DNA from 3 places in the Isoptericola sp. GX10416 genome. Region 1 is predicted to be linked to each of the others. Evidence: riboswitches for the same ligand, from Rfam matches in the RefSeq annotation. Region 1 holds a riboswitch; each other region holds the start of a gene.
The links. A riboswitch is a leader RNA that binds a small molecule or an ion and turns the genes downstream of it on or off. The one in region 1 is predicted to bind thiamine pyrophosphate.

Region 1 (9,640 bases):
TGGGAGAGTAGGACGCCGCCGGACACCCTTCACAGCCAGGCCCCCCACACCACACGGTGCGGGGGGCCTCGCTGCATACCCCCGACGGAACTTCCCACTGGGTGGGACCTATCATGTTCGGGCAGGTCGTCGGTGTCCGTCGCTGATCGACCGGCAAGGAGACCGATGGCGGAGCAGGCTGAGAGGCGGCACGGGTGAGGATCTCGGCAAAGGCTGATTACGCAGTGCGCGCGTCCGTGGAGCTGGCGGCCGCGACCGACGAGCATCCCGTGTCAGCCGAGGTTCTGGCCTCCGCCCAGCAGGTGCCGCACCGGTTCCTCGAGGCGATCCTTCGTGACCTGCGCCGTGAGGGCATCGTGGCGAGCCGCCGCGGGGCCGGCGGCGGGTACGTCCTGGCCCGGCCCGCAGCCGAGGTCTCGGTGGCCGACGTCGTCCGGGCCGTGGACGGCCCCCTGGTGTACGTGCGTGACCAGCGCCCGTCCGACCTGGGCTACTCGGGGTCTGCCGCATCGCTGCTGCACGTCTGGGTGGCGCTGCGCGCGAACGTTCGGGCGGTGCTGTCCCAGGTGACTCTCGCGGATCTCGCTACGGGGACGATCCCGGCGGAGGTCCGGCTCCTGGTGGACGACGACGAGGCGTGGGAGAACCCCTGACGGAACGGCTCCGTCGGAGCCGCCCGGGTCACGCTCGGTGCGACGTTCCCGAGACACCCCTCGACATTAAACTGATTGGACCGATAGGGTATGTCGAGTAACTCGTCGTTCCCACGTCGGAGGCTCTCGTGCCCACTCTCGTACTGCTCGCTCTCGTCGGACTCGGGGCGCAGCTCGTCGACGGCAGCCTGGGCATGGCCTACGGGGTCACCTCCACGACCCTGCTGCTGATGATCGGCACGAACCCGGCCGCAGCCTCGGCCACGGTCCACCTGGCCGAGATCGGGACGACGCTCGCCTCCGGTGCATCGCACTGGCGCTTCGGCAACGTCGACTGGCGGGTCGTGGCGCGCATCGGCCTGCCCGGCGCGGTCGGCGCGTTCGCCGGCGCGACGTTCCTGTCCTGGCTCTCCACGGAGATCGCCGGCCCGCTCATGTCGGTGCTGCTGCTCGGCCTGGGGGTCTACGTCCTGTTCCGGTTCACCTTCCGCGGGCTGCGCACCGACCGGATCGGGCAGCCGCTGCGCCGCCGCTTCCTGACGCCGCTCGGCCTGGTGGCCGGGTTCATGGACGCCACCGGCGGGGGCGGCTGGGGGCCCGTCGGTACCCCCGCGATCCTCGCGAGCGGACGTCTCGAGCCCCGCAAGGTCGTCGGTTCGATCGACACCAGCGAGTTCTTCGTCGCGGTGGCGGCCAGCCTCGGCTTCCTCGTCGGCCTCGGGACGGCCGGGATCGACGGCTCCTGGGCGATCGCGCTGCTGATCGGCGGGCTGATCGCCGCACCGATCGCTGCCTGGATCGTGCGGTGGGTGCCGCCGCGCGTCCTGGGTTCCGCGGTCGGTGGGGTCATCGTGCTGACGAACACGCGCACGCTGCTCGGCACCGATCTGGTGTCGGTGGGCGGTGCCGTGACGACGGTGATTCTCGCGGTCGTGGCTGCCGTCTGGGTGGGTGCGGTCGTCTACTCGGTCCGCGCGCACCGCAGCGAGCGTGCTGCCGCAGCCGCCGAGTCGTCCGGGGCAGGGGAGGAGGAAGTGTCCGACCCGACCCCCGTCGGATGACGGAACGCCTCCTCCGGTGGCAGTTCTGGGCCTCGGGAGTACGGTGGGCGGCACACGAGTCCTGACCGGGTGCTGAGCCCGGAACCCGGGGAGATGTCATGAGCGGTTCGTCGTCGCACCGCACCGTCGGGGGTGCCGGCCTGGCCGGCGCGGCCGAAGTTCTCGCAGCCGGTGTACAGCTCGTCGTGGGCCGGTACCGGGTCGAGCTCGACTCGGGCCGCACCTGGTGGTCCGACGAGGTGTACCGGATGCACGGGCGTGAGCCCGGCGAGATCGAGCCGAGCATGGACGCGCTGAGGTCTCGCACGCACCCCGACGATCGCAGCCGGGTCTCGCGGACCGCCGTGGTGGCGATGCGGTCGGGAAGGCCGTTCAGCAGCGCCCACCGGATCGTCGACCCGCACGGGAAGGCGCGGACGGTCGTGGTGACGGGGCAGGCGCACCTCACCGACGACGGCGAGATCACGCACGTCGCAGGCTATGTGCTGGACGTCAGCCCGGTGACCCGTGAGGCGCTGGACCGCGAGTCCCAGCGCGCCGTGGGACGGGCCATGGTGTCGGCCTCTGCTGTCGAGCAGGCCAAGGGTGCGTTCATGGTGGTGCACGGCATCGCGGAGGCCGAGGCCGGCGACAAGCTCGGCGAGGCGGCCGCACGGGCCCAGATACCGCTGCAGGCTGCGGCCGCTCAGATCGTCGAGGCGATGGCCGGCGCCGACGGCGACCCGGCGGTGCGGCTCGAGGCGGCCCTGGCCGCCGTCCACACCGTGGAGCGGCCTCGTGGGCACGAGGCGCAGCTGGCCCGACGGCGGCAGCGCACCCGCGGCTGAGCGCGCCTGCGCCGGTCCGGGCCTCAGACCACGGAGACCTGCTTGGCCCGCCGGTCCACGGCCTTGGTGACACCCTGCCGGGCGAGCCGCCGGGCGAGGACGGCGACGCCGCCGGTGACGGCCGCGAACGTGATCGCCTGCACGATCGGGATGTCGTCTGCGTCCAGGTCGATCGGGGCGTCGTTCCCCGTGGCCTTCTCCCAGATCACCTTGATGAGCTTCTGCGCGACCCACCCGGCCGCGAACGTCGCCGCGACCGTCCCGATCTTGAGGCCCAGCGACGGCTCGGACTGCGGGGAGAGCTCAAGGTGATCCACGGATCCTCCAGTACCAGACGGCGGCATCGGGCGAGGCTCGCGAGGGGTCCGCCCGACGGACGTCACCACCGTAGCGTGCGCACGGTGTGTAGGCTCGGAGGGAACGACAGGGGAGCGCCACCGAGCGCTGAGAGTGCGGATCTCCGCAGACCCTCGAACCTGACCCGGTTAGCACCGGTGGAGGAAGTCGGGCTTCTCGATCCCGTCGTCCGTGGACATGGACGACGGCCCCCCTTCAGATCCGTCTGAGGAGGACGAATGATCATCCGTACCCGCCGCACCCTGGCGACGGTCGCCGCTGTCGGCCTGCTGCCCGCACTGGCCGCCTGCTCGGGCAGCGAGGCCCCGGGGGAGTCCGGTGGGTCGTCGACCGACGGCGAGCTCTCGGGCACCGTCACGCTGGTCACCCACGACTCCTTCGCCCTGAGCGACGGGCTGCTGGAGTCCTTCGAGTCGAAGACGGGGCTGCAGGTCGAGCACGTGGCCGCCGGCGACGCGGGCACGCTGGTCAACCAGCTCGTCCTGACGCAGGACAGCCCGCTCGGGGACGTGGTGTACGGCGTGGACAACACGTTCGCGTCACGCGCCGTGGAGGCGGGGGTGTTCGAGCCCTACACGCCGACGGACCTCGACCCGTCGGTGACCGCGCAGGCGGAGCCGGGCCTGGAGGCCCTGACCCCGATCGACCGTGGCGACGTCTGCCTCAACGTCGACACGGCCTGGTTCGAGGACGCGGGCATCCAGCCGCCGGCCACCTTCGAGGACCTCACCGAGGAGGAGTACGCCGACCTGACCGTCGTCACCAACCCGGCGACGTCGTCGCCCGGCTTCGCGTTCCTGCTGGCCACCGTCAGCGCGTTCGGCGAGGACGGATGGCAGGACTACTGGGCCGAGCTCGCGGACAACGGTCTGCGCGTCACGGACGGCTGGTCGGACGCGTACTACGTCGACTTCTCGGGCGGGGGCGAGGGCGGCGAGCGACCGATCGTGCTGTCGTACGCGACGTCGCCGGCGGCCACGGTCACCGAGGACGGCAGCGCCTCGACCACCGCGGCGTTGCTGGACACCTGCTTCCGCCAGGTCGAGTATGCGGGCGTCCTCGCGGGGTCCGACAACCCGGACGGCGCCCGGGCGCTGGTCGACTTCCTGACGTCGGAGCCGGTGCAGGCGGACGTCCCGGGCAGCATGTACATGTATCCCGCGGACGAGTCCGTGGAGCTGCCCACCGAGTGGGAGCAGTTCGCGCCGCTCGCCGAGGAGCCGCACGAGGTCGCCGCGGAGGAGATCGCGGCGCACCGTGACGAGTGGATCGAGCAGTGGACGGCCACGGTCATCGGGTGAGCCGGAGGCGACGCGAGGGTGAGGGGCGCAGCGGAGCAAGCCACTCGCCCGGAGCGGAGCCGCAGGGTCACCCGACGCAAACCCGGGTGAGCCGGAGGCGACGCGAGGGTGAGGGGCGCAGCGGAGCAAGCCACTCGCCCGGAGCGGAGCCGCAGGGTCACCCGACGCAACTCCGGGTGAGCCTGCGGCGCCGGCCCCGGCAGGCGTGGCTGGGCTGGGGGGCCGCGGTCGGTGTCCCTCTGGTGTTCCTCGCCGTCTTCTTCGCCTGGCCGGTGGTCGCGCTGGTCGTCCAGGGCTTCTTCGCGGACGACGGCGCGGGCGGGCGCACGCTCGACCTCTCCGGCTTCGCGGAGGTCCTGGGTCAGCCGCGCACGTGGCGGGTGGTGGGGCAGACGCTCGCGCAGGCGTCCGTGGGGACGGTGCTGAGCGTGCTGCTCGGCATCCCGGGCGCCTACCTGCTGTACCGGTGCCGGTTCCCCGGGCGGACGTTGCTGCGTGGGCTGGTGACGGTCCCGTTCGTGCTGCCGACCGTCGTCGTCGGTGTCGCGTTCCGGCATCTGTTCACGCCGTCGGGGCCGCTGGGGTGGCTCGGGTGGGAGGAGAGCTTCGCGGGCGTGGTGGTCGCGCTCGTGTTCTTCAACTACTCGGTGGTGGTCCGCACGGTGGGCGGGCTGTGGGAACGGCTGGATCCCCGTGCCGAGCAGGCTGCGCGGGCTCTCGGTGCGACGCCGTGGCGCGCCTTCCGCACGGTGACGCTGCCGGCGCTGGGTCCGGCGATCGCCTCGGCGGCGTCGGTCGTCTTCCTGTTCTGCTCGACGGCGTTCGGCGTCGTCCTCGTGCTCGGCGGCATGCGGTACGGCACGATCGAGACGGAGATCTGGATCCGCACCACGCAGTTCCTGGACCTGCGTGCCGCGGCCGTGCTCAGCGTGCTGCAGCTCGTGGTGGTCGTGGCCGCGCTGCTGGTCAGCGGCCGCCTGCGTGCCCGGCGCGAGCGGGCCTTGCAGCTCACGGGCGAGCGGTCGGGCGCCCATCCGCTGGACCTGCGCTCCGTCCGGGACGTGCTGCCCGCGGTGGCGACCGCCGTCGTCGTCTGCGGGCTGGTCGCGTTCCCGCTCGCGGGTCTCGTCCTGCGGTCGTTCCGGGGGCCCGACGGCGCCTGGTCGCTCGCGAACTATGTCGCGCTGGGGACGACGGGCGGGCGCAACGCGCTGACCGTGACCGTGTGGGAGGCGACGGCGAACTCGTTGCGGATCGCGGCCCTCGCCACGCTGATCGCCGTGGTGGTCGGCGGGCTGGTGGTGCTGGTCGTCTCGCGCCGGCCGCGTTCGCACGGCCTGCGGCGCGCCGTCGGGGGGCTCGACGCGGTGTTCATGCTCCCGCTGGGGGTGTCGGCGGTGACGGTCGGGTTCGGGTTCCTCCTGACGCTCGACCGGCCGCTGGGTCTGGACGTCGACCTGCGCACGTCGGGGCTGCTGGTGCCGATCGCGCAGGCGGTCGTCGCCATCCCGCTCGTGGTCCGCACGATGCTGCCGGTGCTGCGGGCGATCGACCCGCGGTTGCGGGAGACGGCGGCGGTGCTCGGCGCGCCGCCGGGCCGGGTGCTGGCCAGCGTGGACCTCGCCCTGGCGGCGCGGTCGCTGGGGCTCGCCGTGGGGTTCGCCTTCGCGGTGTCGCTCGGGGAGTTCGGCGCGACGTCGTTCCTGGCCCGGCCGGACGCCGCGACGCTGCCGGTGGTGATCTACCGGCTCGTCGGGCAGCCCGGCGCGGAGAACTACGGGATGGCGCTCGCGGCGTCGGTGGTGCTGGCGCTGCTTACCGCGACGGTCATGATGGTGGCGGAACGGATGCGTGCCGACGGCGGCGGAGGGGAGTTCTGATGGCGGTCTCGCAGGAGCGTGGTGTCGGCCTGGCCGTGCGCGACGTCGTCGTCCGCTACGGGCAGCGGCGCGGGCACGCGGGCACGACGGCGGTCGACGGCGTCTCGCTCGACGTCGCGGCCGGCGAGGTGCTGGCGCTGCTGGGGCCCAGCGGCTGCGGCAAGTCCTCGCTCCTGCGGGCGGTGGCCGGCCTCGAGCCGGTGGCGGCGGGTTCCGTGGCGTTCGACGGTGCCGACCTGGCGGGCGTGCCCGTGCACCGTCGGGGGTTCGGGCTGCTGTTCCAGGAGGGCCAGCTGTTCCCGCACCGCGACGTCGCGGGGAACGTGGCCTACGGGCTGGCCGACCGGCCGCGGGCGGAGCGGGCCGAGCGGGTGTCCGAGCTCCTGGCCCTGGTGGGGCTCACGGGGTTCGGCGGGCGACCGGTGGCCGAGCTGTCGGGCGGGGAGAAGCAGCGGGTGGCGCTGGCGCGCGCCCTGGCCCCCCGGCCGCGGCTGCTGCTCCTCGACGAGCCGCTCTCGGCCCTCGACCGGGGCCTGCGCGAGCGGCTGGCCGTCGAGATCCGGGCTGTCCTGCACGCGACGGGCACGACAGCGGTGTTCGTCACCCACGACCACGACGAGGCGTTCACGGTGGCGGACCGGGTGGCGGTGATGTCGGCGGGCCGGCTCGCTCAGGTCGCGGCGCCGGAGGCATTGTGGCGGGCACCCGCCACGCGCGAGGTCGCGGAGTTCCTCGGGTACCAGACGTTCCTGCCGCACGCCGACGGTCTCCTCGCGGTCGGTCCGGCGGGCCTGCGGGTGGTCGACGGCGGCTCGGGTGGCGCTTCCGGTGGCGCGTCGGTGGGCGGTGAGGTGCGGCACGGCGTCGTCGTCGCGACCACGTTCCGGCGCGGTCGCACCGAGGTCACCGTGGACGCGGACCTGGGTGCGGGCGAGGAGCGGCTGGTCGCCCGCACGGACGGCAGCGTGCCGGCGGCCGACGACAAGGTGGGCTTGGTGCTGGACCCGCGGGGCTGCGCCGTCGTGCCCGGCTGAGGATGACGACGGGGCGCCGCGGCGCTCAGCCCTGCGCGTCGTGCACGAGCAGCGCCACCTGGGTGCGGTTCTCCAGGCCGAGCTTGTCCAGGAGCTGGGAGACGTGCGCCTTGACCGTGGGCACGCTGAGGTGGAGGCGGGTCGCGATCTCGGCGTTGGAGGCGCCCCGGCCGAGCTCCGCGGCGACGTCGCGCTCGCGGGCCGTCAGGGCCCCCAGGGCCGCGCGCGCCCGTTCCCGGGCACCGCCGGTACCGGCGACGGTCTCCATGAGCCGCCGTGCGACGTCGGGCGCCAGCACCGGCTCGCCCGCCGCGGCCGACCTGACCGCGGCCGCGATCCGGGCGGGCGGCATGTCTTTGAGGAGGTAGCCGGCGGCGCCGGCGTGCAGGGCGCCGCCGACCTCCTCGGCCGTGTCGAAGGTGGTCAGGACGACGACGGCGGGCGGTGACGGCCGTGCCCGGACGGTGCGCGTCGCGTCGATCCCCCCGACGCCGGGCATGCGCAGGTCCATGAGGACGACGTCCGCCGGGTGGGCGTCGAGCACACCGGGGACCTCACCGCCGTCCGCCGCCTCGGCGACCACCCGGATGCCGTCGGCGCCGTCGAGCATGAGGCGCAGACCGGCGCGCACGAGCGCGTCGTCGTCCACGAGCACGACGCGCACGCTGCGCTGCGGGGAATCGGTCATCGGTCCCACGGTAGCCAGGCCGCGAGGGTGAAACCTCCGCCGGCACGCGGGCCCGCGTCGAACCGGCCGCCGAGGAGCGTCACCCGCTCGTGCAGCCCGACGATCCCTGTGCCGCTGCCCGGGCCGTCGCCCGGTGCGCCCGGCCGACCGCCGTCGTCGGCCACGCGCACCGTGGCCTCACCGGGTCCGATCTCGAGCTCGACCCGGACGGCCGCGCCCGCGGCGTGCCGGCGCGCGTTGGTGAGACCTTCCTGGACCACGCGGAAGAGCGTGGTCCGCACGGCCGGTGGCACCTCGGCGGAACCGGCTGCCGGCGCGTCGTAGGAGACGGCGCTCCCGGCCTCCCGCGCCTCCTCGACGAGGCCCGCGACGTCGTCGAGGTCCGGTGCGTGGTCGAGGCCGTCCGCGCGCAGCAGGCGGATCACCTGGCGGAGGTCCTCGAGCGCGTCGCTGACGCCGGAACGCACGCGGCCGGCCGCCGCGGCGAGCGCTGCCGGGTCGGCGTCGGGCCGGTACTCCAGCGCCCCGGCGGTCGCCGCGAGGAGGGAGAGCCGGTGGGCCAGGGTGTCGTGCATCTCGCGCGCGATCCGGGTGCGCTCGGCCGTGCGAGCCTCGGCCACCCGCTGCTCCTGCTCGGCCTCAGCACGCCGGGCGCGGTCGCGCAGCGACCACAGCACGAGCGCCCGCTCCTGCCAGTACGCCCCCCAGCCGAGCAGCGCGGCGTGCACCGCGACGTCGCACAGCAGCCACCAGACGAGCGGGAGGGGGACGGGGTGCCACAGCGCCTGGACGGCGTGCCCCAGCGTCCCGGCGACGGCGACGAGCAGGGCGGTGCGGATCGGGCGGCTCCGGGCCACCTGCAGCGTCGCGGCCGTGGCGGCAGGCGTCGCGGCGGGAGAGAGCGCGGCCAGTGCCGCGAGCCCGAGTGCCGCGGCGACCGTGTGCCGAGTGAACAGCAGGGCCGTCAGCCCGAGCGCCGCCAGCGCGACGGCGACCTCGAGGAGCAGCCCGGTGCGGACGTCGAGGTTCGAGGTCACGACCACCACGGCGGTCAGCGCGGCGATCGCCAGCCAGGCGCCGATGAGCAGGCGTCGCGGGAGGGACGCGGGAGGGACGTGCATGGCAGGAACGCTACGGCTGCCCGCCGGGTCCCGACACCGACGAAGGTCGGGGGCGTCCCCGGCTCCGGTCGGGGTGCCCGACGACGGAGGTCCCGGCAGCGACCTCCCTCCGGCCGAGGCGCAGGTCGCCCCGGGGCTCGCACGCTGGGTACCGACAGCATCCGAGGACGGACCGGCAGCGCCGGCGGGAGGAGACGGGACGATGACCCATCAGACGACGGGACGGATGATTCCGGACGGGAACGGGACCGGGCGGCGCGGCGGGGTGCTCCGCCGTCGGACCCCGGCGTGGGGCGTACCGCTGCTGGCCGCGGCGGTCGCTGCGGTGGTGTGGACGGTGGCGACCGTGAGCGGCGCGGAGCTGGTCGCGAGGACCGGTGGCGGCCTGCGCGAGGTGGGGCTGGTCGACGTCGTCGTGGCCGGGCTCGCGGCCGGGCTGCTCGGCTGGGGCGTGCGTGCGCTGCTGCGGCGGCTGCCCGGCGGCGGTGACCGGGTGTGGCTCGTGCTGTGCGGCGTGGTGCTGCTCGGCTCCTTGGCCGGCCCGCTGGGCGCGGCGACGCGGGAGGCCGTGGGGTTCCTGGTCGCCGAGCACGTGGCCGTCGGCGCGACGATCGCGCTCGGCCTCCGGCGGAGTGCCTCGGGAGGCGGGGTCGACCACACCGCGGGCTAGCGCCTGGCCCATCCATGATGCGGTGCACGCTGCTGAACGGCTGACTCG
Region 2 (9,640 bases), on a different contig from region 1:
TAGCCGAACGTGACGTCCTCGAGCCGCAGCTCGCCGCGAGCCCTGCGCAACGGCGTCGGGCGCTGCGGCTCGACCACCGTCGGTTCCTCCGCGAGCAGCCCGGACACCTTCTCGAGCGCGGCCACCGCGGACTGCAGCGCGTTGTAGAACATGCCGAGCTGTTGGATCGGCTGGAAGAAGCGCTTGACGTACAGCAGCACGGCGACGAGCGCACCGAGCTCGAGCTGCCCCTCGAAGACCCGCCACCCGCCGTAGGCGAGCGCTGCCGCCACGGTGACGTTGCCGATCAGCACGAGCCCTGGCTGGTAGCGGCCGTTGACGCCGAAGATGCGCAGGTTCGCGTCGCGGTACTCCTCGCCGAGCCGTGCGTACTCGGCCTGGGTGGTGGGCTCGCGCCGGAACGCCTGCACCGCCCGCATCCCCGTCATGGTCTCGACGAACTTCACGATGAGCCGTGCCGACGCGCCGCGCTGCTCGCGGTAGTGGAGCTGCGAGCGCCGCTGGAACCAGCGGGTCAGCAACCAGGCGGGCACGAGGGCGACCGTCAGCACCAGCCCCGACCGCCAGTCGACGACGAACAGCGCCGCTCCGGTGAACACCATGAGCATCAGCGAGGACACCACGCCCGTCAGCCCGCCGTCGAAGAGCTCGCGGAGCGCCTCCAGGTCCGAGGTCTGGCGGCTGATGACGCGACCCGAGGTGTAGGACTCGTGGAACTCGAGCGAGAGCCGCTGCGTGTGCCGGAAGACCCGGCGACGCAGCTCCAGCAGCACGCTCTGCGCGACCCGGGCGGCCGCCCGGACGTAGGCGCCGGCGCAGATCCCACCCAGCACGGCGGCCGCGAGGTAGGCGCCGCCGATCGTCGCGAGCCGACCGGGGTCGCCGTCGCGCAGGGCGGGCAGCGCGGTGTCGATCCCCGCCTGGACCAGGAGGGGGCCCGCCACCTGGCCGAGCGTGCCGACGACGATCAGGAGCCCTGCCCAGGCAAGAGGTCGCCACCGGGGACGCAGCAGCTCGCCGAGGAGGCGCAGCGAACGGCGCCGCACCGCGCGCGACGTCGTCCGGTCGAGGAGGGAGGCGTCGTCGGCGTGGACGTCGCGGGGGTCCCGGCGCGGCGGCGGTGCGGTGGTCCTCGGGGTCATCGGGTCGCCTCCGTGTCGTGGTCGTGCTCTCCGCTCTTCCAGTCCGCCTCGAGCGAGGCGATGACGTAGCGGTAGTGGTCGTCGGAGGCGAGGAGCTCGCGGTGCGTGCCCACCGCCGTGATGCGGCCCTCGGACAGGACGGCGACCCGGTCCGCGAGCGCCACCGTGGACGGCCGGTGGGCGATGATGAGGCTGGTGGTGCCCTCGAGCACCTCGCGCAGCCGGGCGGTGACGGCCTCCTCGGTCGTGACGTCGAGGGCGGAGAGCGGGTCGTCGAGGACGAGCACGCGGGGCCGGGCGGCGATCGCCCGGGCGAGCGCGAGGCGTTGGCGCTGGCCGCCGGACAGCGAGAGGCCTTCCTCACCGATGCGGGTGTCGACCCCCTGGGGCAGGTCGTGGACGAAGCCGGCCTGGGCGACCTCGACGGCCTCGTGCAGCAGTCGTTCGCGCGTCTCGGACGGCAGGTCGTCGTCGACGCCGAGGAGCACGTTGTCCCGCACGGTCGCCGAGAACAGGGTCGGGTCCTCGAAGGCGACGGCGACCGCACGTCGCACGTCGTGCCGGGACAGGTCGCGCACGTCGTGGCCGTCGATCTCGACGGCGCCGGCGGTCACGTCGGCGAGCCGCGGGACCAGCAGGGCGAGGGTGGACTTGCCGGACCCGGTCAAGCCGACCAGCGCCGTCGTCGTGCCTGCCGGCAGCTCGAGGTCGACGCCGTCGAGCACGGGCGCCGGGGCGTCGGCGTACCGGAAACCGACGTCGCGCAGCACGACGCGGCCCTCACCCTCGCCGAGCTCGACAGGGTCGGCCGGGTCGGTCAGCGGGTTCGGGGTGTCGACCACCTCGAAGAACCGGTCGACGGCGGTGCGGGCGTTGAGCGTCATGGACAGCGTCATGCCCAGGTCGACCACCGGCCCGTTGATGACGGCGGCCGTGAGGAAGAACGCGACGAGGGCGCCGACGGTGACCTGGCCCTCGGCCGCGAGCCAGACGCCGAGCATCAGGCACACGGCGAGGGTGAGCTCGGGGATGAGCTGCAGCGAGGTGGTGACCGTGGCCTGGTTGCCAGCCTTGCGGATCTCCGTGCGACGCAGCTCCTCGGCCTGCCCGGAGAACGACTCGAGCGCATCCTCCCCGCGACCGAAGGCCTTGAGCACGCGGATCCCGTGCACGGACTCCTCGACGGTGTTGGCGAGGTCGCCGGACTGGTCCTGCGAGAGCCGGGCGATGACGCGGTAGCGGCGCGAGAACCGGAACGCGATGATCGTCACCGGGATGGCGCCGGCGAGGTAGACGAGGCCCAGCCAGCCGGCGGTGGCGAGCAGGAGCGCTACGCCGACGGCGATGGTGATCGTGCTGACCACGAGCTGCAGCAGACCGAAGACGAGCCACCGCCGCAGGAGTCCCAGGTCGCCCATGGAGCGGCTCAGCAGCTGGCCGCCCGACCACCGGTCGTGGAACGCGGCCGGGAGCTGCTGCAGGTGGCGGAAGAGCTCGGTGCGCAGGGCCGCCTCGACCCGCGTGCCCGGGTACATGACGAGGTTGCGGCGCAGGAGGATCAGGCCTGCCTCGGTGACCCCGAGGCCGAGGACGGCCAGCGTCGGCCAGAGGAGCGCCGTGTAGTCGTGGGCGGCGACGCCCTGTGCCAGGGGCCCCTCGACGAGGCGCTGGAGCACCCGGGGGATGGCGAGGGCCGCGAGGCCCGCCCCGAGCGACGCGACCAGACCGCCGACGAGGCGTGGTAGCGCCGGACGGACGTAGGGCAGCAGCCGCAGCACCGAGGCGACCGTGCCGAGCTGGGAGCCGGCGGGCGCGGGGCGTTCAGGAGAGTCGGGTGGCATCGCTCACATCATCCCACCGAGCACCGACATGCTTGCCCGGGGCATGATCTGCGGGTGACCCGCTTCGACCTCGCGCACTGGGATCTCTACAACGCCCGCCAGACGGGACGCGCTCCGCGGCAGCTCTGCCGCGACCTGCTCACCCGGGCCGGGGAGGGGGCGGGCCGCCAGGCCGTCGACCTCGGTGCGGGAAGCGGGGTCGAGGCCACGGCTCTCGTGCGTGCGGGCTGGCACGTGCTCGCGGTCGACCCGGCCCCGGGCACGGCCGACCTGGTGCCCCGCCTGGTGCCTCCGGCGCTGCGCGCCGGTCTCGAGGTGCGCGTGGCCACCGTCCAGGAGGCGCTCCCGCTGCCGAGCGCCCACCTCGTCCACGCCTCCTACGCGCTGCCCTTCGTCCCGCCGTCGGACTTCGCGCGCGTCTGGGAGGGCGTCCGCGGCGCCCTCGCGCCGGGCGGCTGGGTCGGCGTCACGCTCTTCGGCGAGCGCGACGAGTGGGCTACCGACCCTGCGACGGCGGACGCGCTGACCTTCCACCACGAGGAGGACGTCGGTGAGCTGATCGACGGCCTGGACGTGCTGGTGGTCGACGAGCGCGAGCACGACGGTCCCTCGTTCGGCGGCCCCAAGCACTGGCACACCTTCGAGGTCGTCGCGCGCAGGCCGGCCTGAGCCACCCGTGGCCGACCGTCCCGGCCGCTCCCGGATGCCCGTACGATTCCCGGCATGGATGGCGTGCAGCTGGTCGGTGTGGTGACGGGCTTGGTGCTGGTGGTCGTCGCAGGGTTCGCGCTCGTGCTCCGGGGCCGCCGACGGCGTCAGCGTCGGCGGGAGACCGCTGAGTCAGAGCTCGCCCGGCTGACGACGGCCGCCGGGTCGGCGCTGGTCCGCACCGACGAGCGCGCCCGTCTGGCCGAGGACGAGCTGTCCTTCGCCGTGGCCGAGCTCGGCGAGCCCGCCACCGCCGAGGCCCGACCTGCCCTCCAGCAGGCCAGGGAGCACCTGCGCGAGGCGTTCCACCTCAACCAGCTGCTGCACGACCACGTGCCGGACACCGACGCCGAGCGCCGCGAGTGGTCGGGCCGCATCGCCGAGCTGTGCCGCGCCGCCGGTGCGGCGCTCGACGACCTCGACGCCACGCTGGCGGCCCGGCGCAGCTCCGCCCGGGCCACCCCGCAGGCGATCGACCGCGTCGAGGAACGCATCGAGACGATACGGGGCGCGATCGGCCCGGCGCGTGAGGACGTCGAGCGGCTCCGCACCGACTACACGGAGCACGCGCTCGCACCCGTGGCCGACAACCCGGCCCAGGCCGGCCGCCTGCTCGACTTCGCCGCCCGGAGCGCGGCCGCCGCGCGGCGCAGGCTCACCTCCCAGCAGGTCGCCGAGGCGGCAGCGGGGACGCGCGCGGCCGAGGACGCCCTCCACCGCGCCGAGGGCCTGCTGTCCGCCGTCCATGACTTCGAGTCGGAGGCACTGCGTGCCGAGGCTGCCCTCGGCGCACTGGTCGCCGAGTCCCGCACCGAGCTCGCCCAGGCCCGCGCCATGCCGGCGACCCGCCGCGAGGGCGCCGTCGACCTCGCGGCGGACGCCCTGTCCGAGACGTTGCGGACCCTGCCCGCGCCCGGCGAGCCGACCGACCCGATCGCCACCCTGACCCGGCTCCGTGAGGCCAACACCGCCTTGGACGACGCCGTCCGTGACCGGATCGAGCGCGACGAACGCTCCCGGCGAGCAGCAGCGCAGCGCGGGCCCGCGCTCGACGACGCGGCGCGCCAGGTCGCGGCGGCACGCTCCGTCGTGGACGACTACCGCGCGCCGGTCGGCCCCGACGCCCGCACCCGGCTCGCCGCGGCCGAGCGCGAGCTCGCCGCGGCGCGGGACGTCACCGACGCCGAGGCAGCGGTCGACGGAGCGCGCCGCGCGTCCGCCCTGGCCACCGAGGCCGCCGACCTGGCACGCCGAGACGTCGCGCGTCCTGGCCCGCAGCCGTGGGAAGGACACCGTCGGCCCGCGTCCGGCCGCGCCGGCTCCGGAGCGTTCGGCGCCGTCCTGGGTGGCATGGTGCTCGGCGGCATCCTGGACGAGATCGGCGACCTCGGCGACCTGTTCGACTGACCCTCCCGTGCCGAACGTCATGGTCACGCCCGCTTTGGCCGGTGAGAACGGTCCGGACCACGACGTTCGGCGTTGCTAAGGACTCTCGACGAGCACCCCGCGCAGCGCCCAGAAGTGGTCGACCGGGCCGCAGCCGCTGCCGACCTCGAGCGCCGTTCCCGCGACGACGGCGTCCGTCAGCCAGGCCTTGGTCTCCCGCAGCGCTCGCTCCCACTCGCCGTGTCGGGCGTAGCGCGTGACCAGCCCGCTGGACAGCGAGCACCCGGTACCGTGCGTGCTGGTCGTGGGGACGCGCCGGCCCGGCAGCTCGGCGACGACGCCGCCCGGCCCGACGAGCGCGTCCGGCACCTCGTCGCCGGGCAGGTGACCGCCCTTGGCCACCACGAGCACGTCGTGCCGGGCGGCCAGCCGGGCAGCCTGACCGAGGACACCCGTCCAGGTCGTCGCGGCGGGCGTGCCCAGCAGGACGGCCAGCTCGGGGACGTTGGGCGTCACGACGTCCGCCCGGTCGAGCAGCCGGCGCACCGCGTCCTCGGCGGCGCGGTCCAGCAGACGGTCCCCCGAGGTCGCGACCATGACCGGGTCGACGACGACGGGGGGACCGTCGACTCCCGCGCCGTCGTCCAACCACCGGGTGACGACGTCGGCGACCGCCGACGACGCCAGCATCCCCACCTTGATCCCGTCGAGCGCGACGTCGGCACGCAGCGTGTCGAGCTGCGCGGCGAGGAACGACGGGGGCGGTACGTGCACGGCGCTCACCCCTCGGGTGCTCTGCGCCGTCAGCGCCGTCAGCGCAGCCATGCCGTAGCCACCGGCTGCCGCGATCGCCTTCAGGTCTGCCTGGATGCCGGCCCCCCCGGACGGGTCCGAGCCCGCGACGGACAGCACCCGCGGGACGGGGCGCGGGCGCCACGGCGATCCGTGGCGGGTGGGCAGGGTCGACGGCATGGGCGACATCCCTTCGTCAGTGCGGACTGCATCAGGTTCGACGGGTGTGATCTCAGCTCCCGGTGGGCGCACCCCGTGTCGTGGGACCACCGTAGCCTGCCGCCACCACGGCCTGAGACGGTGTCTCGGGGTCGCGCCGCCGGCACCGGACCGGCGATCTTGCCGATGCCACCCGGCGGGCCGGCACCACACGCTATTTGGGCAGCAACGGCTCCCGCCGGGGGCCCCGTCAGAGAGGACGTACGATGCAGCACTCACCGAGCACCTCCCGGACCCGCCAGCGGGTGACCGGCATCCTGGCCTCGCTCGCCGTCGCCGTGGGCGTCGGCATCGCCGCCGGCCCCGCCGCCCAGGGCGCGGACAACCCCCACGAGCGCGGTCCGGACCCGACCGAGTCGAGCATCGAGGCATCGCGCGGCAGCTACTCGATCTCCGAGCAGAACGTCTCCAGCCTCGTCTCGGGCTTCGGTGGCGGCACGATCTACTACCCGACCACGACGCGCGACGGCGACTTTGGCGCCGTCGTCATCTCGCCCGGCTACACCGGCACCGAGCGGACCATCTCGTGGCTGGGTCCGCGGCTCGCGTCCCAGGGCTTCGTCGTCCTGACGATGGCCACGAACTCGATCTACGACCAGCCCGACTCCCGAGCCCGCCAGCTCCAGGCGGCCCTCGACTACCTCACCGACTCGAGCCCGGTCGCCGACCGGATCGACGCCGACCGGCTCGCGCTCATGGGCCACTCGATGGGCGGCGGCGGCACGCTGCGCGCGGTGGACGACAACCCGGACATCAAGGCCGCCATCCCCATGACCCCGTGGCACGTGAAGAAGAACTGGTCGTCGGTCAGCACCCCCACGCTGATCTTCGGCGCCGAGTACGACTCCGTCGCCCGGCACGAGACGCACGCCGAGCCGTTCTACGAGTCCTTCGACCGAGACCTTCAGAAGGCCTACCTGGAGCTGGACGGGGCCAGCCACTTCGCTCCCAACAGCTCCAACACGACGATCGCGAAGTACTCGATCTCCTGGCTCAAGCGGTTCGTCGACGACGACACGCGGTACACGCAGTTCCTCTGCCCGGGACCCTCGACCGGGTGGTTCTCGGACGTGGAGAAGTACGAGAGCTCGTGCCCGTTCTGACCCGGGCCTGACCTCGTCCCGACCGGGACGGCGGACCTCGACGGCGGGCGGGCGCACCCGATGCGTCCGCCCGCCGTCGTGTGCGGTGGCACACCGCGGGGACCGGGCACCCGTGTCCCGGCACAAGGACGAGTGGCGCGACCGTGCGGTCGACCTAGCCTCTCGGCATGCAGACCACCGCGATGCGAGGGCACACCGAGCTCGCCCGCGGGCTCCGGCTCCATGCCGACGGTCCCGTGCACGACGCCTACGCCAGCCTCAGCCTCGCCCGGTCCGAGCTCGGCGAGCAGCCCGGGGCCGCGCTGACCGCCACGCTGGCCGCCGTCAACGCCGCGTGGAGCGCGGGCGACCATGTCGCGTGCGTGGAGGCGCTGACCACGGCCCTGGGTCAGGCCGCTCTCGACGGCGCTCCCCGGGACTACCTGACCGGGATGCTCGCACTGCTGCACGGCCGGACGTCGGAGGCTGCCGGACCACTGCGTCGGGTGGTGCGCGGCGCGCTCGCCGGGCACGATCCCGAGGCGCTCCTGCGTGGCGCGGCCGCCGCACTGCTCACCGGAGACGTCCAGGACGGTTGCCGCGCGGGGGCCCGTGCGCTGGCCGCCGCTCGTGCGGCCGGTGACTCCGCGCTCGTCGCCCGCGCCACCGAGTACGTGGCCTACGCCGAGCTACGCGCCGGACGCCACGCGCAGGCGCGCGAGCACGCGCTGACCGGGCTGCGCGCCGCGGAGCAGTCGCGCCGGGCCAACACGGCGGCGCACCATCACGCGGTGCTGGCCCTCACGGCGGCCGTGCAGGGCCCGCCGGGGCACGTCGTCGACCATGCCACGGCGGCCCTGGCGACCGCCCGTCGCCACGGACTCGCCCAGCCGGTCACGCTGGCCGAGTGGGCGCTCGCCCGGACCGAGCTCGTCGAGGGCCGGCCTGCCGACGCGGCAGGCCGGCTGGTCTCGCTGCTGGCGTCGGCCGAAGGCGCACACTTCGCGCTGCGCGGCCTGGTGCTGCCGACGCTCGTCGAGGCCGCTGTCAGCGCCGGCGACCACGCCACGGCTCGTGCCGCACTGTCGGAGCTCGCCGGGTGGAGCCGCACGGCGTCCGACCCGCAGGGCCCGGCCCTGCTCCTGCGCTGCCGTGCCCTGCTCTGTTCCACCGAGGCCGAGGCGGACGCCCTGTTCCGCCAGGCTCATGCCGCTCACCTCGAGGCCGGCGGCCTCTTCGAGAGCGCTGTGACCTTCCTGCTGCACGGCCGGCGGCTCGGTCGCCACGGCCGACCGAGCGACGCCCGGGAGCGTCTGCGCGACGCGCTGCTGCTCTTCGAGCGCGGCGGCGCGGACCCGTGGGCGGACCGCACCCGCACCGAGCTACGGGCTGCCGAGGCCGCCCTGGCGACGTCGGTCCCCGACGTGCTCACCGACCTCACCCCGCACCAGCTGCGGATCGCTCGTCGTGTCGCCGCCGGGGAGACCAACCGGGAGATCGCTGAACATCTCTCGGTGAGCGTGCGCACGGTGGACTGCCACCTGCGCAACATCTTCGTGCTGCTCGGCATCCGTTCGCGTGTGGAGCTCGCGCTGCAGGTGCCACCGAGCACCGGCGCGGCGGCGCACTAGAGACCGACCGGGCGGTATGTCATGCTGTGACGTGGCGGGACGACACCGGCGTCGTCCGCGAGGAGGATTCATGCCCGACGTCACGACCCTGACCGCGGCCCCTGCTCCGCGAACGGGCGCGCTCGGCGGCACCGCCTGGTCGCGGCACCGGGCCGTCGCCTCGCTGCTGGACGGTTCCTGCCTGCTGGCCGAGCTGCGGCCGGCGGCGATGGCCCTCGCGATGCCGGTCACGGGGCGCTACCAGGTGGTAGCCCTCGAAGCGCCCGGACAGGCCGGGCTCGCGACCGGACGCGCCGTCGTCGGCCGTCGTGCCGCCCAGGTGCACTGGCACAGCTCGCGTCCCGTCGAGCTCGGGATCGTGCGGCTCGACGACGCGACGACCGTCCCGACGACGCACGACCGCCTGCCGGCCGGCGTCCGCCTCGGGATCGGGCTGCCCGTGGACGGGCTGGCCGCGCTCGCCGACAGCCGTCGGCAGGCCGAGACCGCGCTGGACCTGTGCCCGCCCGACGGCGGTGCAGCACGGCTGGCCGAGCATCTGCCCGCCGCGCTGCTGGGCGCCGACCCCACCCTGGCGCGCCAGATCCGCGACCAGGTCCTGGGCGTGCTCCTCGACGCGGTGCAGCCCGACCAGGAGATGCTGCTGGAGACGTTCGCGACGTGGTTGGCCACCGACGGGTCGGCCAGGGAGACCGCGAGGCGGCTCGGCTGCCACCGCAACACCGTGACCAACCGGCTGCGCCGGCTGGAGCGTCTCACCGGACGCCGCGTGGACCGGCCCCGCGACCTCGTCGACCTGACGCTCGCGCTGCACGCCCACCGCAGCCCGACGACTCACG
Region 3 (9,640 bases), on a different contig from region 1:
CGGTCGGCGGCGTCCCGCTGGTCGACCTGCCGCTGGAGGACCTGCGCGGCCACGTCGCGCTGGTGACCCAGGAGCACCACGTGTTCGTCGGGACCCTCGCGGAGAACCTCCGGCTGGCGGACACCACCGCCCCCGATGACGCGTTGCGGCGTGCTCTCGAGGCCGTCGACGCGCAGGCCTGGGCCGACGCCCTGCCCGCCGGGCTCGACACCGAGATCGGCTCCGGCGGGCACCCGCTGAGCCCGGCGCAGGCGCAGCAGGTCGCGCTGGCCCGGCTCGTGCTGCTCGACCCGCACACGCTGGTGCTCGACGAGGCCACGTCGCTGCTCGACCCGCGCGCGGCCCGGCACCTGGAGCGCTCGCTCAACGCCGTGCTGACCGGCCGGACCGTCGTGGCGATCGCGCACCGGCTGCACACCGCGCACGACGCCGACCGCGTCGCCGTCGTCGACGCGGGCCGGATCGCCGAGATCGGGCCGCACGACGAGCTGGTGGCGGCCGATGGCGACTACGCACGGCTCTGGCACTCGTGGCAGCACGACGGAACGACCTCGTAGGGTCGAGGCGTGAGCAGCACCGACCCGACCGCCCCGTCCCTCCCGCCGCTCGTCGCGCCCGGCCGCGAGCTGACCGCCGAGCAGATCAGCCGGTTCGCCCGGCACCTGTCCCTGCCCGGGATCGGTGTCGAGGGCCAACGGCGGCTCGCGGCGGCTCGGGTGCTGGTGATCGGTGCCGGTGGCCTCGGCAGCCCCGCGCTGCTCTACCTCGCGGCGGGAGGCGTCGGCACGCTGGGCGTGGTGGACGACGACGTCGTGGAGACCTCGAACCTGCAGCGCCAGGTCCTGCACGGCACCGGCGACGTGGGGCGGTCCAAGACGGCTTCCGCCCGCGAGGCCGTGGCCGACGTCGCCCCGCACGTCACCGTCATCGAGCACCGCGAGCGCCTGACCTCCGCCAACGCGGTCGACCTGCTGCGGGGCTACGACCTCGTGCTGGACGGGGCGGACAACTTCGCGACGCGCTACCTGGTGTCGGACGCGGCGGAGATCGCGGGCGTCCCCGTCGTCTGGGGCGGCATCTACCGCTACCAGGGCCAGGTCGCGACGTTCTGGGCGGCGCCGCCCGGGGACGGCGGCGCGCCGGAGGGCGTGACGTACCGCGACGTCTTCCCCGAGCCGCCGCCGGCCGCGCTGGCCCCTGACTGCGCCACCGGCGGGGTGCTCGGTGCGATGTGCGGCACGATCGGGTCGGTCATGGCGACCGAGGCGATCAAGCTGATCACCGGCGCCGGCCGCACGCTGCTCGGGCGGCTCGCGGTCTACGACTCGTTCGACCTCACCTGGCGCCACCTGGACGTCCGCCCGGACCCGTCGCGGGAACCGGTGACCACCCTGCCCGACGACGCCGCGTACGCCACGTTCTGCGGGCTGACCCCGGCCGAGGTCCCCGACCAGGATCCCGTCACCCCCGCAGCGGTGGCTGCCCTGCGGGCGGCCGCGGCAGCCGGCGACGGCGCCGATCCGTACATCGTGGACGTGCGTGAACCGTGGGAGGTGGAGATCGCGTCCGTCGCCGGGGCGGACCACGTCAACCTGGGCGAGCTGCTCGGCCCGGCCCGGGACGACGCCGTCGTCCACGTGGCCGCCCGTGCCCAGGGACGCCCGGTGCACGTGCTGTGCAAGGTGGGCGGTCGCGCCTCGCGGGCCGCTGCGGTGCTCCGCGACGCAGGGCTGCCGGCGCGCGTGATTGCCGGCGGCATCCTCGCGTGGTCCCGCGACGTGGACCCGTCCGTCCCCGTGTACTGACCGGCCGCGTTCGGCAGTTCCAGCCCTGTTCGGCAGTTCAAGGTGCCGAACAAGGCAGGAACTGCCGAACAGGGCGACGTCAGAGGGCCAGGTCGAGCCGCCCCTCCGGCGACGACGACGCCAGCGCGCGCTCGCGCCGCGGGATCCGACCGGCACCGACCGCCAGGTGCCCCGCCTCGACGGCCAGCCGCATGGCCCGGGCCATCTGCACCGGATCCACGGCCCGCGTGACGGCGGTGGCGAGCAGCACCCCGTCGCAGCCGAGCTCCATCGCGAGCGCGGCGTCCGATGCCGTCCCGATCCCCGCGTCGAGGATCACCGGCACGGAGGCGGCCGCCGCGATCGCCTCGATGTTGCGCGGGTTGAGGATGCCGAGACCCGACCCGATGGGCGCCCCCAGCGGCATGACGGCGGCGCACCCGACGTCCTCCAGGCGCCGCGCCACGATCGGGTCGTCCCCGCAGTAGGGCAGCACGGTGAAGCCGTCGCGCACCAGCTCCTCGGCGGCCTCCACGAGACCAAGGGGCTCGGGCAGGAGCGTGACGTCGTCCGCGATCACCTCCAGCTTGACCCAGTCGGTGCCGCACGCCTCGCGGGCGAGCTGCGCGGTCAGCACGGCCTCCCGCACCGAGAAGCAGCCGGCGGTGTTCGGCAGCGCGCGGATCCCCAGCCGGTCCAGCAGCCCCCACATCGAGGTGTCACCGGCTGCCGCGCCCGGCGTCGGCCGTGCCACCCTCCGCATCGCGACCGTGGTGAGCTCGGTCCCGGACGCGACCAGCGCGTCCTCCAGCGCCAGCAGGCTCGGTGCGCCGCCCGTGCCCATCACGAGGCGGGAGCCGAGCTCGACGCCGGCGATCGTCAGCACGCCGCTCACCCGCCCTGCACCGCGGTGACGACCTCGACGCGCGCCCCGGGACCCACGGTGGTGGACTCCCACGCGCCACGCGGCACGACGGCGTCGTCGAGCGCGACGGCGACGCCCTGCGGCACGCCGTCGACGACGGAGCCCGGCACCAGGCGTGCGACGAGGTCGGTCACGGGCACCGGCGCGTCCAGCGGGTAGGGCTCGCCGTTCACGACAGCGTGCGGGGCTGGCAGGGTCTCGGCCATCTCAGGCTCCTTCGAGGACGGGGGCGAAACGGTCGGGGTCGGCGACGCGCAGGGCGTCCGGCAGGGCGGCACCGGTCAGACCGGCGACGACGGCCTCGGCCGTCAGCGGTGCGAGGAGCACCCCGCCACGATGGTGGCCCGTCGCCAGGTGCAGGCCCGGCGTGGCCGTCGGCCCCACGAGCGGCAGGTTGTCGGGGGTGGCGGGTCGCGCCCGCAGCGTCGCCTCGACGAAGGCGGCCTCGTCGAGGGCCGGCACCAGCGCCCGGGCGTCCCGCAGCAGCGCGAACACTCCCCCGGCCGACGGGCGGTGGTCGTCCGGGCCCTCCTCGCTGGTGGCGCCGACGACGACCTCCCGGTGCTCCGCCGTCGTCCCCGGACCTGATCCCGTCCCGGGCTCCCGCGGCACCACGTAGACCGGGCGGCCCTGCACCCGGCCGCGCACGACGTGCCCGGGAGCGGACCCGGGCGGAGCGTCGAGCCGGAGCGTCTGGCCCCGCACCGGCCGGACGGGCACGTCGACCAGCTCGCCGGACCGCCACCCGGCGGCCAGGACCACCGCCCCGGCCCGGTGCAGCGTGCCCGCCTCGTCGAGGACACCGACGACGGCGCCCCGGTCGCGTTCGAGGCGCACGGCGGCACGCTGGACGACGGCGGCACGGGGGTGGGCGTGCAGGGCGACGTCGAGCGCGGCCCTGGTCGCGCGCGGGTCGGCGACGTGGTCGCCCGGCACCCAGGCGGCTCCGGCGACGTGGTGCCCGAGGAGCGGTTCGCGGCGCCGTGCCTGGGCACCGGTGAGCTCGTCCGGCTGCACGCCGAGCTCGGCGTGCAGGGCGAGCCAGCGCCGCAGGTGCGCGACGTCGTCGGCGTCGTAGGCCGCCACCAGCGTGCCCGTCTCGCGCAGCCCCGAGCCGAGGCCCGTCGCGCGCAGGAGGTCAGCCGCGAAGCGGGGCCATGCGGCGAGGCCGGCCAGGCCCAGACGGGCGAGGGCGGACTCGCCGAACCACGACTCGCTGACCGGTGCGAGCATCCCGGCGGCGGCGTGCGTGGCGCCGTCCCCCGGGCTCGGGTCGAGCAGGACGACCGTCAGACCGGCCTCGACGGCGCGCCAGGCGACCGCCGTACCGACGATGCCACCGCCGACGACCACGACGTCCGGCAGCGTCCCAGGCGTTCTCATGCGTGCTCCCTTCGCTGGCATGACCCAGATCAGGTTCGACGGTCGGCGGACCTCGCCCTCTCAGCCCCGACGGGGCTCCCGTGCTGCGGCCACTGTACTGCCGCGTGGTTACGCTGGCGGCCGTGTCCCCCTCCACGCCGTCCGCCGACGCCCGCACCCGGCTCGCCGACGCCCGCCTGTACCTGTGCACCGACGCCCGGTCCTCGACCGCCGACCTGGAGGACTTCCTGCACGCGGCCCTGCGCGGCGGTGTCGACGTGGTCCAGCTCCGCGACAAGTCTCTGGACGCCGCGCGCGAGCTCGAGCTGCAGGAGCTCGTGGCGGGCGTCGCCACCGCCCACGGTGCGCTGTGGGCTGTCAACGACCGGGCCGACGTCGCCTCGCTGGCCGGGGCGCCCGTGGTGCACATGGGCCAGGGCGACCTGCCGACGTCGGCGGTGCGCAGCCTGCTCGGGACCGGCCCCGTGCTCGGACGCTCCACCCACTCCGCGCGGCAGGCCGCGGCCGCCGACGCGGACCCCGGCGTCGACTACTTCTGCGTGGGGCCGCTGTGGGCCACGCCCACCAAGCCGGGACGGGAGGCTGTCGGGCTCGACCTGCTGCGCGAGGTCGCGGCGTCGGACCCGGCCACCCCCTGGTTCGCGATCGGCGGCATCGACCGCGAACGGCTGGACGCCGTGCTGGACGCCGGTGCGCGGAGGGTCGTGGTCGTGCGCGCGATCACGGCGGCGGCCGACCCGGAACGGGCCGCGCGGGAGCTGCGTGCGCGGCTCGTCGAGCGGCTGCAGGATCAAGACGGCACGAAGTGACCTGATCGGCAGCTCGGACTGCCGACCAGGTCACCGTCCGCCGATCGGATCCGACGTCGGCTACCCGGCCGGCAGGCCCGCGATCCCGGTACCCACGGGGTCGTCCTCGCCGTCACCACGCGGCCGACGTCGCGAGCCACGCGTGCCGCCCGCCATCTCGTCGCGCACCAACCGCACCCACAGCGCGACCGCGAACAGCCCGAACACCCACCACTGCAGGGCGTAGAAGAAGTTCTGCAGGTTCACGTCGGTGCCACCCTCGAGCACGGGGCGCGGCAGCGGCGCGGGACCCCCGGCGTCGGCGGGCACCTGCTCCGGGGACGAGCCGGTGTGCACCACGTAGGCGGTGTAGATCGGTCCGTCCCACGTGTTCGCCAGCGCGCTGGAGGCGATGTCCTGGGTCAGCGGCGGGCCACCGGGGTTCTCGGGGACGGTGCCGGTACGCACCGTCGACTCGGAGGCCTGCAGCCAGCCGTGCAGCGACACCTCCCCCGCCGGGACCTCGAGGGCCGCGTCCCCGGGCGTCGGGGAGTCGACCCAGCCGCGCACCACGGGGAGCACGGGCTCCCCGGACAGGGCCGCCCACGACGCGCCGCCCGTGCCGTCGTCCGACACGCGCAGCGGGGTGAGGACCAGATAGCCGTCGACGCCGTCCAGGGACCGCCCGGTGACGAGCATCTGGCCCGCCGGCTCGTACGTCCCGGTGACCTCGACCTCGCGCCCGACCAGCTCGCCGGGGAACGAGGACTGCGGTACGAGCACCTCGCCGAGGTCGACGGGTGCCGCCGCGGCCGCCTCTGCCGCCTCCTGCGCGGCGGCGAGGTTGGCCCGCTCGTACGCGCGGTCGATCTGCCAGACGCCCAGCCGGCCGCACACGGCCGCAGCGGCGAGGAAGATCAGCAGGATCACGATCATCCGCGGCTGGCGGGCGACCGCCCAGAAGGATCGGCGCACAGGCGGGTTCGGCACGGGGCCACGGTATCGGTGCCCGCGGCCTCTCCTGGAATCGCGTGGCGAAGGTCACCGTGCCGCGCGGCGGGCCGCTCGTGTCTCACGCTGCGCCGGGGACCGCCGTGCGATGGAATGAGCACGAACATGATCGTCCCTCTGCCCGTAGGAGCGTCAGATGAGCACCTCGACCGCCGATCCCACCACCTGGCCCGCCACCGGAGTCGCGGAGCTCTCGGACACGGACGTCGAACGTCTCGACCAGTGGTGGCGTGCCGCCAACTACCTGTCGATCGGCCAGATCTACCTGCTCGACAACCCCCTGATGCGCCGGCCCCTGGACCGCGACCACGTCAAGCCGCGGCTCCTCGGGCACTGGGGCACGACTCCGGGCCTCAACTTCCTCTACGCCCACCTCAACCGCGTCATCCGCGAGCGTCAGCAGTCCACGGTCTACGTCGCCGGCCCCGGTCACGGCGGTCCCGGGCTCGTCGCGAACACCTACCTCGAGGGCACCTACTCGGAGATCTACACCGACGTGACCCAGGACGACGAGGGGATGCGCCGGCTGTTCAAGCAGTTCTCGTTCCCCGGGGGGATCCCCTCGCACGTGGCGCCCGAGACGCCCGGCTCGATCCACGAGGGCGGCGAGCTCGGGTACGCGCTGTCGCACGCCTACGGCGCCGCGTTCGACAACCCGGACCTGCTGGTGGCGGCGGTCGTGGGCGACGGCGAGGCGGAGACCGGCCCGCTGGCCACCAGCTGGCACTCCAACAAGTTCGTCAACCCGGCGCAGGACGGCGTCGTGCTGCCGATCCTGCACCTCAACGGCTACAAGATCGCCAACCCGACGGTGCTGGACCGCATCAGCGACGACGAGCTGCACGCCCTCATGGTCGGCTACGGGCACACGCCGTACTTCTTCACGGGCGGGTTCGACGGCGAGGACCACGCGGCGGTGCACCGCCGGTTCGCCCAGCTCCTCGACGAGGTGATGGACCACATCGCGCGGATCAAGGCGGACGCCCGGGACGCGTCGCCGGGCGAGGAGCAGCGCCCCGCGTGGCCGATGATCGTCTTCCGCACACCGAAGGGCTGGACCTGCCCGCCCGAGATCGACGGGAACAAGACCGAGGGCTCCTGGCGTGCGCACCAGGTGCCGCTCGCGAGCGCCCGCGACACGCCGGAGCACCTCGAGGTGCTCCGCGACTGGCTGGAGTCCTACCGGCCGCACGAGCTCTTCGACGACGACGGCGCGCTGCGGCCCGAGATCGCGGCGGAGGCTCCGCAGGGCGAGCTGCGCATGGGCGCCAACCCGCACGCGAACGGCGGGCTGCTGCTCAAGGACCTGCGGCTGCCCGACTTCCGCGACTTCGCCGTCGACGTCCCCGAGCCGGGGGCCGCCCTGGCTGAGTCGACCCGGGTGCTCGGCAGCTGGCTCACCGAGGTGATCCGCCGCAACCCGGAGAACTTCCGCATCTTCGGACCGGACGAGGTGGCCTCGAACCGTCTCCAGGCCGTCTACGACGTCACCGACAAGCAGTGGAACGCGGAGTACCACGGGCCCGACGTCGACCAGCACCTCGCGCGCGTCGGCCGCGTCATGGAGATGCTGAGCGAGCACCAGTGCCAGGGATGGCTGGAGGGCTACCTCCTGACGGGCCGGCACGGCCTGTTCACCAGCTACGAGGCGTTCATACACATCGTCGACTCGATGTTCAACCAGCACGCCAAGTGGCTCAAGGTCACCAACCACATCCCGTGGCGCCGGCCGATCGCGTCGCTCAACTACCTGCTGTCCAGCCACACGTGGCGCCAGGACCACAACGGCTTCTCCCACCAGGACCCGGGCTTCATCGACCACGTGGTCAACAAGAAGGCCGAGATCGTGCGGGTCTACCTGCCGCCGGACGCGAACACCCTGCTGAGCACCTACGACCACTGCCTGCGCAGCCGCCAGTACGTCAACGTGGTGGTCGCCGGCAAGCAGCCCGGACCCCAGTTCCTGTCCATGGACGCCGCGATCGCCCACTGCACGCGCGGGCTGGGCATCTGGGAGTGGGCCGGCACGGAGGTCCCGGGCGAGGACCCGGACGTGGTGCTCGGCTGCGCGGGCGACATCCCCACGCTCGAGGTCCTGGCGGCCGCCGACATCCTGCGCCGCGAGCTGCCGGACCTCAAGGTCCGCGTCGTCAACGTCGTGGACCTCATGCGGCTGCAGGACGAGCGGGAGCACCCGCACGGTCTGGCGGACAAGGACTTCGACGGGCTGTTCACGCCCGACCGGCCCGTGATCTTCAACTATCACGGCTATCCGTGGCTCATCCACCGCCTGACCTACCGCCGCAACAACCACGGCAACATCCACGTGCGCGGTTACAAGGAGGAGGGCACCACCACCACGCCGTTCGACATGGCGATGCTCAACGACATCGACCGGTACCACCTGGTGCTCGACGTCATCGACCGGGTCCCCGGGCTGGGCTCCACGGTCGCCGGCCTGCGTCAGCGGATGGTCGACGCGCGCCTCGCCGCCCGGCAGCACACCCGCGAGCACGGCGAGGACATCCCCGAGGTGCGCGACTGGGTGTGGCCCGACGCCGGGCAGACGGCCACGGAGGAGGGCGGTCCGATGTACGACGCCGGCACGGCCACCGGCGGTGACAACGAGTGAAGCACGTCCGGGAGTGACCAAGCCGACGCCCCGCAACCGGTGCGCCGTCGTCGTGCATGCGATGGAATGGGCGTGACGTCCGACGCGAGCGAACAGGCAGGCAGTGAGCACACGCAGCATCTACATCGCGTCCCCCGAGGGGGACACCGGCAAGTCGACGGTCGCGCTCGGGGTGCTCGACCTCCTGGTCCGCCAGGTCCAGCGCGTGGGCGTCTTCCGGGCGGTCTCCCGGGTCCCGGAGCGGCCGGCGGCCGACGGCGGCACGGGCGTACGTGACCACGTCCTGGAGATGATGCTCGCCCATGACGGCATCGACCTGGACTACGCGGACGCCGTCGGGGTCACCTACGACGACGTCCACGCCGACCCGGACGGGTCCCTGGCCAGGATCGTGGCGCGGTACCACGCCGTCGCCGACCGGTGCGACGCCGTCGTGGTGCTCGGCACCGACTACACGGACGTCTCGGGAGCGACCGAGCTGGCGTTCAACGCGCGGGTGGCCGCCAACCTGGACGCCCCCGTGCTGCTCGTCGTCTCCGGCCGCTCGCGCGGGATCGACGACGTCGCGACCCTGACCCGGCTCAGCGTGGCGGAGCTGCGGGCGAGCCACGCCCAGCCGATCGCCGTGGTCGTCAACCGGGCCGAGGACGCCGTGACGGACGCGCCCACCGCGGTGCGCGAAGGGATCAGCGGCGAGGACCTGCCGACCTGGGTCATCCCGGAGGAGCCGTTCCTCGGCGCGCCGACCGTGGCCCAGCTCGCCGACGCCGTCGACGGCACGCTGCTGCTCGGCGACCGTGACCTCCTGGCCCGCGAGGCCCTCGACGTGATCGTGGGCGCCATGACGTTCGAGCACATGCTCGGCCACCTCGCGGACGGCACCGTGGTCATCACGCCCGGGGACCGCACGGACGTGCTGCTCGGGCTGCTGTCGGTGCAGGCGGCGCAGCGCTTCCCGTCGCTCGCGGGGCTGATCCTCACCGGCGGGTACCGCCCGTCGGGCCGGTCCGGGCAGCTCGCGGCCGCCCTGGAGCCGCACGTGCCGATCATCGCCACCACGATGGACACCTACGAGGTGGCCGGCGTCGCGGCGCGGACCCGCGGCGCGATGACGGCG

Region 2: it holds a riboswitch for thiamine pyrophosphate, as region 1 does, so the genes downstream of both, thiD (bifunctional hydroxymethylpyrimidine kinase/phosphomethylpyrimidine kinase) here and ACWAT2_RS16120 (thiamine ABC transporter substrate-binding protein) in region 1, are expected to answer to the same signal.
Region 3: it holds a riboswitch for thiamine pyrophosphate, as region 1 does, so the genes downstream of both, thiO (glycine oxidase ThiO) here and ACWAT2_RS16120 (thiamine ABC transporter substrate-binding protein) in region 1, are expected to answer to the same signal.

What each region holds. Positions count from the first base shown of each region.
Region 1 is NZ_JBWPVO010000012.1:98,132-107,771, reverse strand. Features, by position in the region: gene ACWAT2_RS16140 (RrF2 family transcriptional regulator) at 195-653, shown strand; gene ACWAT2_RS16135 (sulfite exporter TauE/SafE family protein) at 782-1,714, shown strand; gene ACWAT2_RS16130 (PAS domain-containing protein) at 1,813-2,541, shown strand; gene ACWAT2_RS16125 (DUF4235 domain-containing protein) at 2,565-2,858, opposite strand; TPP riboswitch at 2,957-3,061, shown strand; gene ACWAT2_RS16120 (thiamine ABC transporter substrate-binding protein) at 3,117-4,199, shown strand; gene ACWAT2_RS16115 (ABC transporter permease) at 4,376-6,079, shown strand; gene ACWAT2_RS16110 (ABC transporter ATP-binding protein) at 6,079-7,113, shown strand; gene ACWAT2_RS16105 (response regulator) at 7,139-7,801, opposite strand; gene ACWAT2_RS16100 (sensor histidine kinase) at 7,798-8,922, opposite strand; gene ACWAT2_RS16095 (DUF6069 family protein) at 9,125-9,592, shown strand.
Region 2 is NZ_JBWPVO010000001.1:138,510-148,149, reverse strand. Features, by position in the region: gene ACWAT2_RS00675 (ABC transporter ATP-binding protein) at 1-1,142, opposite strand, end outside; gene ACWAT2_RS00670 (ABC transporter ATP-binding protein) at 1,139-2,983, opposite strand; gene ACWAT2_RS00665 (class I SAM-dependent methyltransferase) at 3,038-3,652, shown strand; gene ACWAT2_RS00660 (hypothetical protein) at 3,707-5,098, shown strand; gene thiD (bifunctional hydroxymethylpyrimidine kinase/phosphomethylpyrimidine kinase) at 5,174-6,049, opposite strand; TPP riboswitch at 6,041-6,135, opposite strand; gene ACWAT2_RS00650 (alpha/beta hydrolase family protein) at 6,295-7,191, shown strand; gene ACWAT2_RS00645 (LuxR C-terminal-related transcriptional regulator) at 7,359-8,801, shown strand; gene ACWAT2_RS00640 (PucR family transcriptional regulator) at 8,872-9,640, shown strand, end outside.
Region 3 is NZ_JBWPVO010000003.1:147,028-156,667, forward strand. Features, by position in the region: gene ACWAT2_RS06420 (ABC transporter ATP-binding protein) at 1-557, shown strand, start outside; gene ACWAT2_RS06425 (ThiF family adenylyltransferase) at 567-1,805, shown strand; gene ACWAT2_RS06430 (thiazole synthase) at 1,885-2,679, opposite strand; gene thiS (sulfur carrier protein ThiS) at 2,676-2,915, opposite strand; gene thiO (glycine oxidase ThiO) at 2,917-4,092, opposite strand; TPP riboswitch at 4,081-4,184, opposite strand; gene thiE (thiamine phosphate synthase) at 4,215-4,901, shown strand; gene ACWAT2_RS06450 (SURF1 family protein) at 4,962-5,870, opposite strand; gene ACWAT2_RS06455 (phosphoketolase family protein) at 6,028-8,523, shown strand; gene pta (phosphate acetyltransferase) at 8,627-9,640, shown strand, end outside.